Regions from separate parts of the Gordonia sp. NPDC127522 genome, predicted to be linked through region 2. Evidence: riboswitches for the same ligand, from Rfam matches in the RefSeq annotation. Region 2 holds a riboswitch; the other holds the start of a gene.

Region 1 (9,644 bases), on a different contig from region 2:
GCGCTCGGTCGTGGTGGAACGGGCCGGCGTCATCGGATGAAGTAGATCGTGACGAACAGCCCGATCCACACGATGTCGACGAAATGCCAGTAGTAGGAGACGACGATGGCCGCGGTTGCCTGCGCCGGCGTGAACTTCGACAGCTTGGTCCGGATGAGCAGATACACGAACGCGATCAGACCGCCGATCACGTGGAGGCCGTGGAACCCGGTCGTCATGTAGAAGACCGAGCCGTACGCATCCGACGCGAGGGTCGTGCCGTGGCCGACCAGCACGGTGTACTCGTACGCCTGCCCGATCACGAAGATCGTTCCCATGATGAGGGTGATGACGTACCAGCGGCGGAGGCCGAAGACGTCACCGCGCTCAGCGGCGAAGACACCCATCTGGCACGTCACCGACGACAGGATGAGAATCGTCGTCACCGGGATGGCGAGGGCGAGATTCAGCTCGGTCGGTGGCGGCGGCCAGCCGACGGCGGAGTTGGCACGAGCGACGAAATACATCGCGAAGAGGCCAGCGAAGAACATGAGCTCACTGGACAGCCACACGATCGTGCCGACGCTGACCATGTTGGGCCGGTTCAGCGAGTGCACGCGCGAGGTGATGGCTGTTCCTGAGGTACCTACAGCGCTTGTCACAAGTGAAGTATGACGGTTCGTAGTAAGCCGTGGCCACCCGGGTCGGAAATTGCCCCCGACTATTTTTCTCGTCGCAGGTCCGGGCCCGAATCGGGTGACCCTCGGCGTGTCCGGGAAGGGTGTGGCGGACGCCCGGCTCGCTACCGTGTGTTCATGTCCAGTTCGGCGCCGCCCGGCCCCCGTGATCTCAACGGCCGAGTCGTCGAGCAGGGTCGCCTGGCGCGGCTCCGCTCACGGCTGCGCCCGCGTGCCGGCGCCGGTCCCCTGACGCTGGACGAGCGGGTGGAGGTGGTGGCCCGGTCCGACGATGACGCCATCGCGAGTTCGGTGGCCCTCGACGCGTCGTCGTGGCGAGCCGCGGACGAGGTGATCCTCCGGCACGTCGTCGAGGTGCCACCCGACCGGCGGGCCGCCGCGGCCGCGGTGGCCGCGCTCGACGGTTACGAGTCCGTCGACGACGAACGCTGGGGGCCGAGGCCGGCGCCGCGCGACGATCGGCTCGTGGTCCTGGTCCTGGCGCGGGTCCAGCTGCTCGACGCGATGCATCTGTCGCAGGAACGGTCCCGGATGGCGAGCCTCGGTTCGCGGCACGGCGGATTCGCACGCGAGTGGGCCGTCCTCCAGCGGCCGCCGCTCTGAACACGAATATGCTGACTCCCCGTGAGCACCGCACAGTCTGACTTCAGCTGGCCGCAGATCCTCGGCAAGGTCACCGATCGCCTCGACCTCGACGCCGACGAGGCCGCGTGGGCGATGAACGAGATCATGACCGACAGTGCGACCGGAGCCCAGATCGCCGCGTTCGGCGTCGGCGTGAAGATGAAGGGTGCCGCACCGGCCGAGCTCCTCGGGTTGTCGCGCGCGATGCTCGACCACGCGACGCTCGTGGACGTCACTCGCCCGGCCGTCGACGTCGTGGGGACCGGCGGCGACCGATCTCACACGGTGAACATCTCCACGATGACGTCGATCGTGATCGCAGCGTCGGGCGTCGCGGTGGTCAAGCACGGCAACCGTGCGGCGTCGTCGAAGAGCGGCGGCGCCGACGTGCTGGAGGCGCTTGGTGTCGACATCTCCCTCGATGCCGCCGCGGTCGCGCAGTGCGTTGAGGAACTCGGGATCGGCTTCTGCTTCGCGCCGGTGTTCCATCCGGCCTTCCGCTTCACCGGTCCGCCGCGCAAGGAGATCGGCATCCCAACGGTCTTCAACGTGCTGGGGCCGCTGACCAACCCGGCGACACCCAGCCGGGGACTGATCGGCTGCGCCTTCGCCGATCTCGCGCCAGTTCTGGCGCGGGCCTTCGCCGAGCGCGGCGGCTCCGCGCTGGTGGTCCGCGGCGACGACGGGCTCGACGAACTGACGACCACCACCACGTCGACGGTCTGGCAGGTCGTCGCCGGGCAGGTGAACGAACTCACCGTCGATCCGACGGATCTGGGGATCGCGCGCGTGGAACTCTCCGCCCTGCAAGGGGGAGACGCGACGGTCAACGCCGCGATCGCCCGTGAGTTGCTGGCCGGGACCACGGGCCCGGTCCGGGACGCGGTGCTGCTGAACTCGGCCGGGGCCATTGTCGCGTTCGAGCAGGAGGCGCCGATGAGCTCGGCGGAACTCACCGATGCCCTCGGCGCCGCGAAGGAGCGGGCGGCCGATGCGATCGACAACGGTGCCGCCGCCGACCTGCTGCAGCGGTGGGCCGAGCTCAGCGGCCGGCTCGCCGCGCCCGCCTGACGGTCACGCTGCCCCGAAATCCTTGTGGGGCTCAGTGTTCGGCGGGTCAGTTCTCGCCGATGGAGAAACCGCCCTCGACGTCGGAGCTGGAGTAGCTGCGGAACGCGATGTGTGTCGCGCTCTTGAGAACCCCGGGTAGCCGGTTGATCTGGCCGGTGACGACCGTCGCGATCTGTTCGTGGTCACGGACCCGGATCTTCGCGATCAGATCGACGTCGCCCGCACAGGAGTACACCTCTTCGACCCCGGGGATGTCGGCGACGGCCTGGGCGGTCTCCGGGATCCGGTGGATGTCGGCCTGGATGAGGACGATGGCGGTGATCATGCCGCCAGCCTAGTGGTGCGTGGCCCTCAGCTCGCCTGCCGTGTGCGAGAGTCGGCGACGGGTCTGGCCGCACGTGCGTCGTGCGCCGTCTGCGACCAGCCGAGCCGGCGTTCGGCCGAGCCGGCGGGCAGGGCGACCGGCTCACTCGTCGACACGATGCGCGCGCCCGGTTCGGTCATCCAGCGGTACACGAGGCCGACCTCCTCGGCCGGCGCGCCCCGCAGCGGGCCGGGGCCCGGTAACACGGTCTCCGCGGCTGCGACGAGCGCGTCGACGACGGGCATGGGCGAGACGCCGCGTCGAGCGCGCCCGGCGGCGGCGAGACGTCCGTACCGGATGACCGCGAACTGCCAGCCGCGTTCACCGTCGGGCCGGGCGACCACGATCTCGGCGATCGCGCACAGCGCCGCCAGTCGCTGGCAGCGGGCGAGGGCGTCGATCGTGAGCGCGAGACGGTCCCGATGCCGCGCCGCGGTCTCGAACATGTGGGCCTGGGCGAGGTCGGCGAGACGCGCGGTGAGGCCGTCGAGGAGTTCGTCGGCCTCACCTCGCATGAGCCGGCGGGCCGCGGTGACCCGGGGAGAGTAGTCCGGCACCGTCTGCGGATGGGTCGTGGCCGCCCGGCAGGACCCCGGCCGCCGCCTCCCGTCGGCCTCGGGACACCAGTGGTAGCCCGTCGCGCCGAGCCGTGTCGTGCACGTGCGCAGACCGGCGGCCGCCGAGATCACGTCGGCGACGGTCGCCGCGTTGTTGCGGTTGCCCACCGGGCCGATCGACTCGTCGGTGGGTGTGCGGCTGACCTTGAGCCGGGGGAAGCGTTCCTCGGTCAGGGTCACCCACCAACCCTTGTGCGGCTGGGTCGATCGTCGGTTGTACGCGGGTGCGTGCGCGCCGAGGAGCCGGAGTTCGCGGACGGCGGCCTCCAGGGCGTGGGAACATTCCACGACATCGACCCGTTGGGCGAGGAGCACCATCTCCGCGATGCGGCGGCGCGGGTCGTTGCCACTGAAGTACGACCGGACCCGGCGGCGGAGGTCCACCGCGGTGCCCACGTAGAGGACCTCGTTCGACGGGCCGCGGAACAGGTACACCCCGGGGCGGGCCGGGACATGGTCGGCGAGTGCGCGTTTGGCGCGCAGGCGCGGGTCGGTCTTCGGGAGATACGACGTCAGGTCGCCGACGGTCGCGATGCCCTGATTGCCGACGCGCTCGAGGAGCCGGTGGAAGACCTCCACCGTGGCGCGCGCATCGTCGAGCGCCCGGTGGGTGGGCCGCACGGAGACGTCGAACAGGTCGGCGAGCGCGCTGAGCTTGACCGTCGGCGCCTCGTCACGGCTGAGGATGCGCCGGGCCATGGTCACCGTGCACAGGCTGAGGCTGAACGTCCACGGCAGGTGGAGCCGGATCGCGTTCTGCCGGAGGAAACCCATGTCGAAACGAGCGTTGTGGGCCACCAGGATCGAGCCGCGGGCGAACTCGAAGAACGACGGCAGCACCGACTCGATCCGGGGGGCGTCGGTCAGCATCGCGGTGGTGATGCCGGTGAGGGTCACGATCTGCGGGGGGATCGGCCGGCCGGGGTCGACCAGCGTGGCGAACTCGCCGACCACCTCGCCGCCGCGGATCTTGACCGCGCCGATCTCGGTGATCCGGTCGCGGACCGGGTCGGACCCGGTGGTCTCGAGGTCGACGACGACGAGGGTCGTCTCGAAGAGCGACCGGTCGCTGAACTCGTTCGACGTCTCACCCGTGGCCCCCTGGTCGGCGGCCTCCAGGTCGGCGAAGGTGAGCTGCCCCGCGGGCGAGCCGTCCACGCTGGTCTGCGTCACCCGGCGAACACTAGTTCGATCCACCGACATCGCGACCGCGACGCTCCGACATCGTGTCGTGTGACCCGTGTGACTGCTGTGTCGATCGCTGTTCGACGGACTTGTCGGTGGGCGCCCCTAGTCTCCACCTGGACGTGAGAAATGCGGTCTTCTCACGGTCACAACGACCCGTAACGGGGCCGACGCGGCCCGCCCTCGCCAGATGAGATGGAGATCACATTATGTACGTCGATTGTGCGCGCTGCCCGGCTCGTCCCGTCGCTTGCGACGGGTGCATGATGACAGTGCTGTTTGGTGGTCCGAGCTGGGACGATATGCCGCACGAAGGTGGAGTTTCGGTAACGGCGGCCACCTCGGACGCGGATGCCGAACTGGACCTCGCCATCGACGTTCTGCAGGCTGCTGCAATGGTGACCAGCGCCGCTGCACGATCTGCAAGATCCGCCAAAACCGCAGTTCAGGTGCCGGATCGACGCGCCTCTGTGACCGTCCTCAGGGCAGGCTGAGAAGCGGCCGAGGTTTGGCTGTCTGTCGCCTGGTGGACAGAGCGCATCCGATTTCGTAACCTTTCTGAGACCTTTGCGGAGCGTCCCGCTTCAACAGAAGTGGTCCGCAGTAGTCACCGCTCAATCGCCCTCGCGGGCGAACCGGGGAACCACAACCTTCGGACGGGCTCGTCGGAGCGCATCACCACTGATGCGACTCGGTCGAAGCCGATCCGAATCGGGGTGAATCGCGTTGCCACGCATGAGTGTCCAGTGGATACCTCATGCGCGAAAAACGTGTAGGGCCACTCTTCCGGCCCGAACCCGACAGCTAACTCGGTCGGCGGTAGAGGAAGATCTGAAGGAGAACTCGCTTCGTGGCCAAACATCGTTTGGAACAGCCCAATCGTGGCAGCACGGTCGCCAAGAAGGCGGTGATCGCTGGATCGATCACACTCGGTTCGCTCGCCGCAGCCGCCGGCCCTGCTCTCGCCGCCCCGGTCCACACCCCGCTGGGCACTTTCGAGATCCCGGCCCTGCCCGGCGCGAAGGCCCCGGAGGCCAAGCCCGCGCCTGAGGCCACGCCGGTGAAGAAGTCGCCCGCCGCCACGGTCGAGATCCCCAACCTGGGGCAGTTCACCGTGCCGGGTATCGCGCCGGAGCAGATCCCGCAGCAGTTCCGCCCGCAGGGTGGCGGCGCGCCCCTGGGCCAGCCGCAGCTGACCGCCGGTCAGAAGGCCGTGAAGGCCGCCGAGAGCAAGATCGGTGCGCCGTACTCCTACGGCTCCGCCGGCCCCAACGCATTCGACTGCTCGGGCCTCGTCTACTGGTCCTACAAGCAGGCCGGCAAGAACATCCCGCGCGACAGCTACGGCCAGCTCGGCGGCGGACGCGCGGTGTCGTACTCCGAGGCCAAGCCCGGCGACGTCATGATCTTCAACGGTGGCGGCCACGCCGGCATCTACGTCGGCAACGGTCAGTTCGTCCACTCGTCCAACTACGGCACGCCGGTCAAGCGCGACGCCGTCAAGGAGTGGACCCTGACGGGCATCCGTCGGTACTGACGACAACTGAACACGAACAGACTGAGCACGAAGGTCTCTGGACGGGCGGATCGCGTGGATTGCGATCCGCCCGAACCAGTCCCGGGGGCCGGTCGGCCGCCTAGGGTGGTCGACGGGACGCGGGGTACGGGTGCAGGGGCCCGGGATGCTCAGGGATCGACGAGCACACACGAGGGAGTGAGTAGACCGTGCTGATCGGGGAGGGGCGTGGTCGCGCGACGCGGCCGAGGATGCGTTCGGGTCCGCTGATGGTGGCGCTCTGTGTCCTGTCGGCGTTCGCCGTTCTGGCACCGACCGTCGCCGGCGGCGTCGGGGACGCCCGTGCGGTGCCTGCGCGCTCGGCCGATCAGCTGCTCGACCGCTACAAGCAACTGGGCATCGACGCGGAGAAGACCACCGAGGCGATGCACAACGCCAAGATCGAGTACGACAAGCAGCGCGGCATCGTGGCGGCGGCCAAGAAAGCCGCGGCCGAGGCGCAGCAGACGCTGGACACCAGCCGCGCCCAGCTCGCCGTGCACCAGAACCGAGTCGACGCGATCGTCCGCGCCAGCTATCAGGGCGCGCGGGTCAGCGGGCTGTACGCCGTGATGGTCAGCGACTCCCCGCAGGCGCTCCTGGACCAGATGTCGGGTCTCGACATGATCTCGCGTCAGGCGTCGGTGGACCTGACCGCGATCAAGAAGGTACGGGCCAGGACCGCCATCGCGAAGAAGGATGCCGAGCGCACGGCGGTGGCCGCCTCCGAGGCGGTCTCCCGCGCCGAACGGGTCCGTGGTGACCTCCAGACGAAGCAAGCCGACCTGCAGCTCCAGGCGATCCAGATCCGGTCGATCTACAAGTCGATGACCGGCAAGCAGTTGGCGGCTCTGCGCGGTCCGACCTTCGACTTCGATCCGCGACTGGTGCCCAAGGGCACCGCCGCCGGACTGATCGCCACCCACGCCGCGCTCACCCGGATCGGTGACCCCTACGTGTGGGGCGCCACCGGACCGAATTCGTTCGACTGCTCGGGACTCATGGTGTGGGCGTTCCGGCAGGCCGGCAAGACCATCCCGCGATCGAGTCAGGCGCAGATGGCCGGCGGTCAGCCGGTCGAGAAGAACGATCTCAAGCCCGGTGACCTGGTCATCTACTATCCCGATGCCCATCACGTCGGTATGTACGTCGGTGACGGCTATGTCATCCACGCCTCGACCTTCGGCGTGCCGGTCAAGGTCGAGCCGCTCGACGAGGCCGGACCGTACAACTCTGCCCGCCGGTTCTAGTCCCGCCGGTGACCTCACCGCGCGGGCGCGCCGGCCTCGTCTCGGCCGTGGTCGTTCTGGTCATCGCAGTTGCCACCGCGTGCGGCACGGTCGATGTGCCCGACGGGCCCGGCTCGTCCGCCGCGCCCGTGTCGTCGAGCCCAGCGGTCAACGTCTATGAGCGTGATCGAGCGGCGGGCGTGACGCGGTTGCTCGACGCGCTCACCGAAGCGGTGCGTTCCGGGGATGTGCGGGCGATCGGCCCCCTCGTCGACACCGCTGCCACCCCGGCGTTCAAGGACAGATTCGTCACGGCCGCCGCGGGTTTCGCGCCCAGCCGGTTCACGCCGCGGAACGGCCGCAGCGGCACCCTGCGGTTCGCACGGTTCGGCTATCAGCTTGCGCCCACCGAAGAGGCGGAGGTGCTCGTACCCGGTGAGTTGCAGGAGCTCCTCGATGCCGGGGGGAGTTCGGACTCGTGGGTCGCTCCGGTGGAGTTGCGCTATGCGCTCGGCGGCGAGGGGGTCCCGGGAGTCGACGAGGCCGAGGTGGTCGTCGGCACCCAGTTCGTGGTCGCCCGCTACGGCGAGGCCTGGCGCCTCGTCGGAGACGCCACGGCCCTGGGAGGAGAACCCGCACCTACTCAGATGTGGGAGCTGCCCGGACTCCAGGTGGCCGACACCGCGACCGCAGGCGGCACGTCGGTGGTCGCCTCGTATCCCCGAACGTCTTCGACGGTGGCGACGCTGCAGCGGGAGCTGCCCGGGGCGGTGGACGCGGTCAGTGACTTCTGGGGCGACGATTGGGATCGCCGCGCCGTCGTGGTCGCCACGGCGACCGACGACGAGTTCGCCGCCCTCGTACCCGAGGGCCGAGCGGCGACCGGGACCGCGGCGGCCGCGACCGTGTTCAGCAGCCTCGACCTGGTCCAGCGCACCGCGACCGGACAGCGCATCATCCTGACCCCGGCGGCCCGGGAACTCGCCGCACCGACGCTCGCGGTGGTTCTCCGGCACGAGTTGACCCATGTCGCGGCCCGCGTTCACACCGCGCTCGACGCGCCGCTCTGGATCACCGAGGGCGTGGCCGAATACGTCGGGCGCAACGGGACTCACACGAGGGTCGCGGATGCCGCACCCGACCTGATCGCGTCCGTGCGTGCCGGTCGAATTCCGACCGGGCCACCCGCCGACACCGACTTCGCGATGGACGGTCAGACTTCACAGGTGGCTTATCAGAGTGCGTGGTCGCTGGCCGCCTACGTCGCCGATCGATTCGACGAGGCGCGGCTGAAGAAGATGTACATGGGCGTCGCGGCGTCGGCCCTGCCCGCGGCGCAGGACGCGGCGATCGCCTCGAGTCTCGGGCTGACGCGTGCCGAACTGGTCGCGGGATGGCAGCGGTGGCTCGAAGTGCAGGCCCGTTGATGTCTCGAACGTTGTTGCTCACCAACGACTTTCCGCCCCGTCCGGGCGGGATCCAGTCCTACCTGCAGAATCTGGTGGACCTGCTGCCGCCGGAGGACGTGGTCGTCTACGCGCCGCGCTGGCGTAATGACTCGCACGAGAAGTTCGACGCGGCCGCCCCGTATCGGGTGTACCGGCACCCGACGACGCTCATGCTCCCCACCCCGTTCGTGGCGCGGCGTGCCGCGGAGATCGTGCGCCGCGAACAGATCTCGACGGTGTGGTTCGGCGCGGCCGCGCCGCTGGCCGTGCTGGCGCCGGCGATGCGTCGCGCGGGCGCCCAGCGGATCATCGCCAGCACGCACGGTCACGAGGTCGGGTGGTCGATGCTGCCGGGCGCGCGGCAGGTGCTCGGGCACATCGGCCGCCACACCGATGTGATCACCTTCGTCAGCCGATACACCCGCGGCCGGTTCGCGTCGGCCTTCGGCGCCCGCGCGGCCCTGGAACACCTGCCCCCTGGCGTCGACACCGAGCGGTTCGCCCCGGATCCGGTGCTGCGACAGCGGTTTCGCGAACGTCTCGACCTCGGGGAGCGTCCGACGATCCTCTGCCTGTCGCGGCTGGTGCCCCGTAAGGGCCAGGATGTGTTGATCCGCGCGCTGCCGCTGATCCGACGCACCATCCCCGACGCGACGCTGGTCATCGTCGGCGGTGGTCCCTACGGGAAGACCCTGCGCGACCTCGCGGTCGACACCGGGGTGGCCGACCATGTAATCTTCACCGGCTCGGTGCCCGCCGACGACCTCGCGGCGTACCACAACATCGCAGACGTCTTTGCGATGCCGTCCCGGACGAGGGGACGCGGGCTGGACGTCGAAGGCCTGGGGATCGTCTACCTGGAGGCATCGGCGTC
Region 2 (9,644 bases):
CGGGTTTGAGCGCCTCGACTCCGTCGGGCAACGCTGCCGAACGGACGTAGACGTCCTCACCGCTCTCCTGGGAGAGGAAGCCGAAGCCCTTGTCCGCGTCGTACCACTTCACCTTGCCGGTCGGCACTGTGCTCACCCTCATCTGTTCTAGATCTGTCGAAAAACGACCCGTCACGACAAAAGACGCCGTCACCCATCTCGCGGCCCGGACGGCGGAAGACCGTGCGTACCCAGACGGATGCAAGGCGCCTGCTTCGGACCATCCTAGCCAACGCACCCCCGCGCGGTCACACCATTACCCGGCAGGCATGGTTCGCGCGGCGTCGCACCGGCCGGCATTGCACTACCGTGGCGGGTATGCAGAAGACATCCTCCCCGCGGTTGCTGCAGGCTGCCGGGGTTGTGTTCATGATCGGAATTCTGGCGATCGTGGCGTTGTTCCTGACACCGTTGGTGACCGGCGGCGACACCGCGCCGACCGCCGTCTACCTGCTGACCATGTGCGCACCGCTGGGCTTCGTCCTGGGCCTGGTGTACGCACTCCGTGCCGGACGCCGAGCCAGGTGAGGATCGTGACCACAACCATCGACACCACCCCCGATCTCTCCCCCGTCTCCGACGGGCGGGCGCTGCGTGACGCGTACAGCTGTTTCCCGTCGGGCGTCGTGGCGGTGTGTTGCGAACAGCGCGACGGGGATTCGACCACCCTGATCGGAATGGCCGCGAGCTCGTTCACCACCGTCTCGCTCGACCCGCCACTCGTCTCGGTCTGCGTCCAGAACACCTCGACGACCTGGCCGCGGATCCGCACGGCTCCGGCCATCGGGGTCAGCGTGTTCGCCGGCGACCAGATCGAACTCTGCAAGCAACTCGCCGGGTCGTCGGAGCACCGGTTCGACGGCATCACGCCGCTGAGCACCGATCGCGGGGCGGTCTTCGTGCCCGACGCGGCCGCCCACCTGTCGTGCACGATCCACAACGAGATCCAGGCCGGCGACCACACCGTCGTGTTGCTGGAGATCGAGACGTTGCGCGCTGACCCCGGCATCGAGCCCCTGGTCTTCCACGCCAGCACCTTCCGTGCGCTGGAAGCGCGCACGGACCCGACCCGGAAGTGAGTCGCCCAGCACCATGAGTACGACATCGACATGAGCAAGATCAGCCTCGGACTGCCGCTGCCCCGTTCCCCGCGGGAAGCAGCCACCTCCGGTGTGCCCATCGACGGGCCGCTACTCGACACGTTCGGTCGGGTCGCGAAGGATCTCCGGGTCTCGGTCACCGACCGCTGCAATCTGCGGTGCTCGTACTGCATGCCGGCGGAGGGTCTCGACTGGATGCCCACCGACCAGGTGCTGTCCACCGATGAACTGATCCGGGTGCTGACGGTGGCGGTGCGCGACCTGGGGATCGAGCGCATCCGGTTCACCGGCGGCGAACCTCTGTTGCGCCGCGACCTCGAGGACGTCATCGCCGCCGTCGCGGGCCTCCCGCAGTCACCCGAGATCGCGATGACGACGAACGGACTCGGACTGCCCCGCCGGGTCGGCGGTCTGGTCGACGCCGGCCTCGACCGCATCAACGTCTCGCTGGACACCATCGACCCGGCCCGCTTCGCCGAGATCACGCGCCGGGACCGTCTGTCCGATGTGCTCGACGGCCTGGCGGCGGCCCGCCGCGCCGGGCTCGACCCGGTCAAGGTCAACGCCGTGGTGCCCGACCGTGTCGACCTGCCCGGAGTCCCCGACCTGCTCGCCTACTGTCTCGAGCACGGTTACGAGCTGCGCATCATCGAGCAGATGCCACTCGACGCCGACCATGCGTGGCAACGAGCGCAGATGGTGACCGCACAGGAGATCCTCGCGACCCTGCGGGAACGGTTCACCCTGTTGCCCGACCCAGCTCCGCGCGGCAGCGCCCCGGCCGCCACGTGGCTCGTCGACGGCCATACCGGGTCGCACGGGCCGGCACGGGTCGGGGTCATCGCGTCGGTCACCCGGCCGTTCTGCGGGGACTGCGACCGCACCCGGCTCACCGCCGACGGGTCACTGCGCAACTGCCTCTTCGCGACGTCGGAGACCGATGTCCGGCACGCACTGCGCACCCTCCCCGACGACGAGATCGACGTAGCCATCGCGCGACTGTGGCGCGCGAACATGTGGGCGAAGGCGGCCGGCCACGAGGTGAACGCGGCGGGCTTCACCCAACCGGATCGACCGATGTCGGCGATCGGCGGCTAGGCTCACATCCGATGCAGCTCACAGTTCGGTTCTTCGCGGCCGCGCGCGCCGCGGCCGGTGCCGAGGAAAAGGTGATCGACGTCGATCCGTCGACCCCCCTCGGCGTCCTCGAGAACACCCTCGCCGCCGGAAACCCCTCCCTCGCCGAGGTTCTCGCACGCTGCTCGTATCTGCGCGACGAGATCGCGTTCTCCGATCGGACGCGTGCGCTCGGCACGTGCACGACACTCGACGTCCTCCCCCCGTTTGCCGGTGGCTGACGCCACACACCGCTTGTGACCTTAGTCACATCACGGCCCGGTAACAGGATGGGCACGGGACGGCCACTAACCCGTTGAACTGGGATGACGGCCGAAGTGGGTCGGAAGACCCGGATCCGGGCCGAAAATCGCTTGCGTCCAAGCAGGTGATTCAGTCCAACGAACGACGTACTGTTCGAAGCGTCCTCCTCGGAGGTCACGACACAGCAACCAAGACATAACGTCCCACCGGCCGCGCCGAGCCTCGTTCCGCCGGTGGGAACGACAAGCAATCTAGGAACGAGGACGGGGGACCCAACCTCATCCCCTGAGACCGGGCACCACACCAGGTGTCCTCGGGGTTAAGTCCCGGAAGTCGCGGCGACCACCACGACGACCCGAGACCGAGCACCTCTCGCTCGAACCCGACAGCTGACTTCGTAGGCGCGTGGAGAGAGGAACTACACACATGTCCGGACGTCATCGCAAGCAGACGACCAGCACGGCCGCCAAGACCATCACCAAGGTCGCCCTCACCGGCGCGGTCCTCGGCGGCGGAGCAGCCCTCCTGGGCACCGGTACCGCCAACGCGGCCACCGACGCCGAGTGGAACCAGGTCGCGCAGTGCGAATCCGGTGGCAACTGGGCCATCTCGACCGGCAACGGCTACCACGGCGGCCTGCAGTTCGCTCCGAGCACCTGGACCGGCCACGGCGGCGGCGAGTTCGCCCCGACCGCCGATCAGGCCTCGCGCGAGGAGCAGATCGTCGTCGCCGAGCGTGTGCTCGGCTCGCAGGGCAAGGGCGCCTGGCCCACCTGTGGCACCGGCCTGTCGGGCTCGACCCCGCGCAGCGCGCCGACCGATACCCCTCGTGAGATCGCCCCGGTTCTCCCCGGCGGCAACGGCAGCGTCGACCTGGCGAAGACCACCGAGGACGTCGCCAACCAGGTCACCGACGCACTCACCGAGGCCGGCGTCAGCCCCGAGATCAAGAACCTCTGGCAGGCGGCCAAGGACAGTGGCGTCACGCTGAACCAGGACCAGATCAAGCTGTTCAACGACAACAAGCACCTGCTGCCCAACCCCTGATCGCCGCTCGTCGCCTGATCTGGGACCCAGACGAAGGGCCCCGCACGATGAACCATCCGTGCGGGGCCCTTTTCCAATGGTTTCGACAAGCTCAACCAGCGGGGGGGCAGCTCAACCGGCGGGGGGTCAGCTCAACCACCGGGGGGGTCAGCTCAACCAGCGGGGCGGAGTCAGGCCGAGTTGACCCACTCGTCGGTGCCGTCGTCGAAGAACTGGTGTTTCCAGACCGGGAGGCGGGCCTTGACCTCGTCGACGAGGCGCGAGCAGGTCTCGAACGCCGCCCGACGATGGTCGGCCGCCACCGCGACCACGAACGCGATGTCGCCGATCACGAGGTCGCCGACCCGATGGGACACGGCGACCGCGCGCACGCCGTCGACCGCGGAGACCTCCTCGACGACCTCGGCCAGCACCGTCGTCGCCGTGGGATGCCCCGAATAGTGCAGGGCGGTCACGGATCGGCCGCCGTCGTGGTCGCGGACCGCGCCCACGAATCCGACCACCGCACCGGCCTTGCCGTCGGCCGCATCGATGACCATCGCCTCGTGCTCGGAGAGCGTGATCGGCTCGTCGACGACGGCGGTGTGCACCACGTGCGTGCCGGGATCTCGCATCATCGGTGGTCTCCTCCGCGGATCTGATCGAGCGCGTGGTGCAGGACGCCTTCGAGCACGCCGAGCCCGTCGCGGACCCCGCCGGTCGAACCGGGCAGGTTCACGACGAGCGTCGTCCCGGCGATTCCGGCGAGTCCGCGCGAGAGGACCGCGGTGGGCACCGTCGGCAGCCCGGCCGACCTGATGGCGTCGGCCAGACCCGGGATCTCGACGTCGAGGAGCGGGCGGGTCTGTTCCGGAGTCCGGTCCGTGGGCGTCACACCCGTTCCGCCCGTGGTGATGACGAGGTCGACCTCGGCGTAGATCGCGGCGCGGAGGGCCTCGCCGACCGGCGGGCCGTCGGCGACGACGTCGCACTCGTCGACGGTGAAACCCTGATCGACCAGCCAGGCCTCGATGATCGGTCCGGACCGGTCTTCGTAGACACCGCTGCTGGCGCGGTTCGACGCGACGACGACGCGCGCGACGCGGGAAGGTTTGCGGTCAGTCATGAGCCGGGTCAGACGGTTCGCGGTACCAGTCGCCGGATTTGCCGCCGGTCTTGGCGAGCAGGCGGATGCCGTCCATCTGCGCCCGTCGGTCGACGGCCTTGACCATGTCGTGGAGTGTCAGCCCGGCGACTGCGACCGCGGTCAACGCCTCCATCTCCACACCCGTCTGTCCGGAGGTGGCCACCGTCGCGGTGACCTCGATCGTGTCGGCGCCGATCGCGAAGTCGACCTCCACCGACGACAACGCCAGCTGATGGCACAGCGGGATCAGCTCGTCGGTGCGTTTGGCCGCCATGATCCCGGCGATGCGCGCCGTGGCGAGCACATCTCCTTTGGGCAGCCGCGACTCGCTGAGGAGACCGATCACCTCGGCGGTGGTGCGGAATGTGCCGGCGGCGACGGCGCGACGCTTCGTCGTCGGCTTGGCTCCGACGTCGACCATGCGGGCTGTTCCGGACTCGTCCAGATGACTCAGCCGGGAGCCGCCGGCCGGCCCGGTGTCCCGCGCGTCCGACCCACCTTCGTCAGTTCCGGCGGGCGGCATCGACGTCAGCGGTTGACGATGGTCTTCGACTGCACGAACGGCAGGTCGTCGACCGGAAGCGGGAACTCGGTGTCGCCGAACGGCGACAACGCACCCGAGATGTGGGTCGCGAGTTCGGAGACCGCATGCTCGGCGGCGTCGCCGTTCTCGTCCTGCGGCCAGCCGTTGTCGACGTAGTGCTTCTTGCCCTTGGCAGATTCGACGACCTTGCCGGTGCCGGCCCCCGCTTCGCCGGAGGAGGGTGTTTCAGCGCCAGATTTGTTTGCCACGTCGAGCATTCTGCCATGCCGTTCGAATGAACAAGCGCCGTGTCCGGGGCGGGAGTGCCGTGCCCGGGCTATCGTCGGCGCAACACAGGTCACACCCCAGGAGGCGCCCATGGTCGCCCAACCGGTCCAGGTCGCCGGCTACCGGGTGATCACGCGGCTGGGCAGCGGCGGGATGGGCACCGTCTACCTGGTCGAGAATCCGCAGCTCCGCCGACGCGAGGCCCTCAAGGTGATCTCGATCGCCGACACCGTCGACGAGGAGTTCGCGCGACGGTTCAGTCGCGAGGCACAGACCGCGGCAGCCCTCGACCATCCCTCGATCGTCACGATCTACCACTACGGCGTCGCCGACGGCGACCCCTGGTTCACGATGGCCTACCTCGACGGCCGCGACCTCCGACGCGCCTCGCTCCGCCCGGACGAGGTGGCGGCGGTCGTCTCCCGGGTCGCCGACGCGCTCGACCACGCACACGAGCACGGCGTGATCCACCGCGACATCAAACCCGCCAACATCATGGTCACCCGCCGTGCGATGGACGACGCCCTCGACCGCGTCGTCGTGCTCGACTTCGGGATCGCCAAGCTCACCACCGCGACCACCCTGACGGCGGCGTCGTCGTTCGTGGGCACCCTCGTCTACGCCGCGCCGGAGATCCTCGACGGCAAACCCGCGGGCCCCGCATCGGATCAGTACGCGCTGGCCTGCACGGCCTACGAATTGCTCTCCGGCGCAACCCCGTTCGACGCCGACACTCAGACCCGTCACATCGTCGCCAAGCTCACGACACGCCCGGCGCCGATCAGCACCCACCGCCCCGAGCTCGCCGCCCTCGATCCCGTCCTCGACCGTGCGCTCGCGCGCGGCCCCCTCGACCGCTACCCCACCTGCGGTGCGTTCGCCGCGGATCTGCGCGCCGCGCTGGGGCGAACCCACTCCGACGGCCGAGCACCCGCGCCCGTGGCTGCGACCCAGGTCATCACCCCGCCTCCATCGGCGAAACCGACCCAACCGTGGGTCTCCCCATCCCCCGCGCCCCCGACGCCCTCCCACCGGCGACGGTGGCCGCTCGCCCTCGCCGCGGTCGCCGTGGTCGGGGTGCTGGCCGTCGTCGTCGCGATCGGGGTCCTCACCCTAGGCGGCGGCGATGGCCGGGACACGTCCGACGCCCCGTCGTCGCCGATCGCGGCGGCCGATGCCGGCGCCCAGCTCAGCGCCGGACTCGGGGCCACGTGTTCGATCCGGGACGGAACCGCCTATTGCTGGGGCGACAACGCGGCCGGCCAACTCGGCGACGGCACGACCGACACCCGCCAGACGCCCACGCCGGTCGCCGATCTCAGCGGCGTCACCGCGATCAGCACCGGCGGACCCAACAGCTGTGCGATCGCCGAGGGACTCGCGTACTGCTGGGGGAACAACGACTACGGGCAGATCGGCGACGGCACGACCGACGCGCGGCTGACGCCGACCCGGGTCGACGGTCTCGCCGATGTCACCGCCATCTCGACCGCCAACTGGGCCACGTGCGCGATCTCGGCGGGCTCGGCGTACTGCTGGGGCACCAACGACTTCGACCAGCTCGGCGACGGTTCGACCGCGAATCAGTACCGGCCGGTCCGGGTTGCCGGGCTCGACGACGTGACCGCCATCAGCGTCGGCGTGAACTTCACATGTGCCGTCGCGGCCGGCGACGCCTACTGCTGGGGGCTCAACGACAACGGACAGGTCGGCGACGGCACGACCACCAACCGCCCCCGCCCGACCCGGGTCGCCGACCTGGACGGCGCGACGTCGGTCTCCGCGGGCGCCGCGACCGCCTGCGCGATCGCCGGGGCGAGTGCATATTGCTGGGGCGACAACGCGTTCGGCCAGCTCGGCGACGGCACCACCTACGGCCGACGCACGGCGACGCCGGTGTCCGGCCTGGACGGAGTCGAGGCCATCAGCACCGGCACGTCGAACACCACCTGCGCACTCGCGGCCGGGGTCGCGTACTGCTGGGGCGCCAATGCCTGGGGCTCGGTCGGCGACGGCACCCTGACCGACCGGCCGGCGCCCACCCGGGTGAACGGATTGTCCGATGTCGGCGCGGTGTCCACCGGCGAACGAACCACGTGCGCGCTCGCGTCGTCATACCTGTGGTGCTGGGGTTTCAACGCCACCGGACAGCTCGGCGTCGGGGGCACCGACGACCGTCTGACCCCCACTCAGGTCACGTTCTAGCGTCGGCTCCGTCATCCGGTTGAAGGGTGCCCCGGACCGTTCCCGGTTCGGTATCGTCCCTGCATACGTTTGCGAGAGCAGCCATTTGGCAGCCGCTCTCCCGCCAAGCCAGAAATGAGGTGACGCCGTGCCGTTGAGTCCCGGCACCCACATCGCCGGTTATCGCGTGGTCTCCCAGCTCGGCGCGGGCGGTATGGGCGAGGTGTACCTCGTCGAGAACCTGCAACTCGAGCGGCGAGAGGCCCTGAAGGTCATCTCCACGGCGGTCAGTGCCCAGCCCGGGTTCAACCAGCGCTTCACCAACGAGGCCCGCACCACCGCGAAACTCGACCATCGCAGCATCATCACCATCCACCAGTACGGCATCTCCGACGGCTCGCCCTGGTTCTCGATGAGTTACGTCGAGGGCAAGGACCTCACCGAGGAACGTCTGACGCCGGTGGAGGTGTCGACGGTCGTCGGACAGGTGGCCGACGCCCTCGACTACGCGCACCGTCACCACGTGGTGCACCGGGACATCAAGCCCGCCAACATCCTGGTCACGCGCGATCCGGCGACGAACGCCGTCGACCGTGCCCTCGTGCTCGACTTCGGCATCGCCAAGCTCGCCGGCTCGGCCAACCTGACCGGCACCCATTCGTTCATCGGGACGGTCGCCTTCTCGGCCCCGGAGACACTCGAGGGCGCCGACGCCACAGCCCGATCGGACCAGTACTCGCTGGCCTGCACGGCCTACGCGATGCTCGCGGGGCAGCCGCCCTTCGTCGGACAGTCCGAACCGTCGGTGATGCTGGGCCACATCCAGCGCCCGGTCCCCCACATCGGCCAGCTGCGCGGCGACCTCGCGCACCTCGACCCGGTGTTCCAGCGCGCCCTGTCGAAGAATCCCGCATCCCGCTACCCCGACTGCCGCAGTTTCGCAGCCGCCTTGAAGTCGGCGCTCGAATCCCCTGCTGCACAGGGCAACACGATGATCGCGGGTTCGGTTCCGCCGCCCACCCTCGTCGGTGGTGGCACCGGCGGCCCGTCCACGGGTCACCCCTCGGGACCCCAGCAGCAGTTCGGTCCATCCCATGGCCAGTACACCCCGCCGCCGCAGCCGACGATGACCGGACCGTCGGGCCCGCAACCGCTGATGAACAAACCGTCGGGTCCCCAGCCGATGTACTCCTCGGCCCCTCACCTCTCGGGCCCGCACGCGCAGCCCGGGCATCCTCAGGTCGGCTACCCGGGTATGCCGCCGGTCCCGCCGAAAAAGAAGAAGCGGACCGGCCTCATCGTCGCCGGCGTCCTCGGCGCCGTGCTGCTGCTGGTGGTCGCCGCCGTCGTGGGACTGGCCGTCCTGGGCAGCACCGTCGACGACCCGGAGAAGGCGACCGTCGCGCAGCCGGTGGTGAGCACGAACTTCGGCAGCAGCTGCGCCGTGGTCAACGGCAGCGTGCACTGCTGGGGCGACAACGACTCCGGTCAGCTCGGTGACGGTTCCACGACGCCGCACACCCGACCGGTGGCGGTGACCGGGGTCGCCAACGCGACCGCGGTCACCACCGGCGGTTACCTCACCGGCGAGAACGCCTACGTCTCGACGGCCTGCGCCATCGCCGCCGGCGACGCATTCTGTTGGGGCAACAACCATTACGGCGAAGTCGGCAACGGTTCCAGCGGTTCGACGGTGGACTCCGCCACGAAGGTCGGCACCATCTCCGACGTCAAGGCGATCTCCACCGGCTGGGGCACCACCTGCGCGGTCGCCGGCACCGACGCCTACTGCTGGGGGAACAACGAATACGGCCAGCTCGGCACCGGCGGCGGCACCGACCCGGTCTCGGCACCGACGAAGGTCCCGGGACTCGGCGTCGTCACCGACATCACCACCGCCTACGGCACCACCTGCGCGGTGTCCGACGGCTCGGCGTTCTGCTGGGGCGCCAACGAC

What was found. Region 2 has a riboswitch for cyclic di-AMP ahead of ACFVHY_RS03655 (transglycosylase family protein). Riboswitches for the same ligand answer to the same signal wherever they lie in the genome.
Region 1: another riboswitch for cyclic di-AMP. It lies ahead of ACFVHY_RS13065 (C40 family peptidase); the one in region 2 lies ahead of ACFVHY_RS03655 (transglycosylase family protein).

The regions. Positions count from the first base shown of each region.
Region 1 covers NZ_JBHXVK010000006.1:57,762-67,405, forward strand. Annotated here, with positions in the region: gene ACFVHY_RS13035 (heme-copper oxidase subunit III) at 30-641, opposite strand; gene ACFVHY_RS13040 (hypothetical protein) at 795-1,280, shown strand; gene trpD (anthranilate phosphoribosyltransferase) at 1,302-2,372, shown strand; gene ACFVHY_RS13050 (Lrp/AsnC family transcriptional regulator) at 2,419-2,697, opposite strand; gene ACFVHY_RS13055 (DEDD exonuclease domain-containing protein) at 2,724-4,556, opposite strand; gene ACFVHY_RS13060 (hypothetical protein) at 4,802-5,032, shown strand; cyclic di-AMP (ydaO/yuaA leader) riboswitch at 5,140-5,372, shown strand; gene ACFVHY_RS13065 (C40 family peptidase) at 5,389-6,075, shown strand; gene ACFVHY_RS13070 (NlpC/P60 family protein) at 6,306-7,343, shown strand; gene ACFVHY_RS13075 (hypothetical protein) at 7,352-8,749, shown strand; gene ACFVHY_RS13080 (glycosyltransferase family 4 protein) at 8,749-9,644, shown strand, end outside.
Region 2 covers NZ_JBHXVK010000001.1:790,813-800,456, reverse strand. Annotated here, with positions in the region: gene ACFVHY_RS03680 (cold-shock protein) at 1-127, opposite strand, end outside; gene ACFVHY_RS03675 (hypothetical protein) at 358-567, shown strand; gene ACFVHY_RS03670 (flavin reductase family protein) at 573-1,118, shown strand; gene moaA (GTP 3',8-cyclase MoaA) at 1,149-2,237, shown strand; gene ACFVHY_RS03660 (MoaD/ThiS family protein) at 2,249-2,497, shown strand; cyclic di-AMP (ydaO/yuaA leader) riboswitch at 2,723-2,939, shown strand; gene ACFVHY_RS03655 (transglycosylase family protein) at 2,946-3,566, shown strand; gene ACFVHY_RS03650 (molybdenum cofactor biosynthesis protein MoaE) at 3,737-4,183, opposite strand; gene ACFVHY_RS03645 (molybdenum cofactor biosynthesis protein B) at 4,180-4,671, opposite strand; gene moaC (cyclic pyranopterin monophosphate synthase MoaC) at 4,664-5,215, opposite strand; gene ACFVHY_RS03635 (hypothetical protein) at 5,221-5,493, opposite strand; gene ACFVHY_RS03630 (protein kinase) at 5,594-7,708, shown strand; gene ACFVHY_RS03625 (protein kinase) at 7,836-9,644, shown strand, end outside.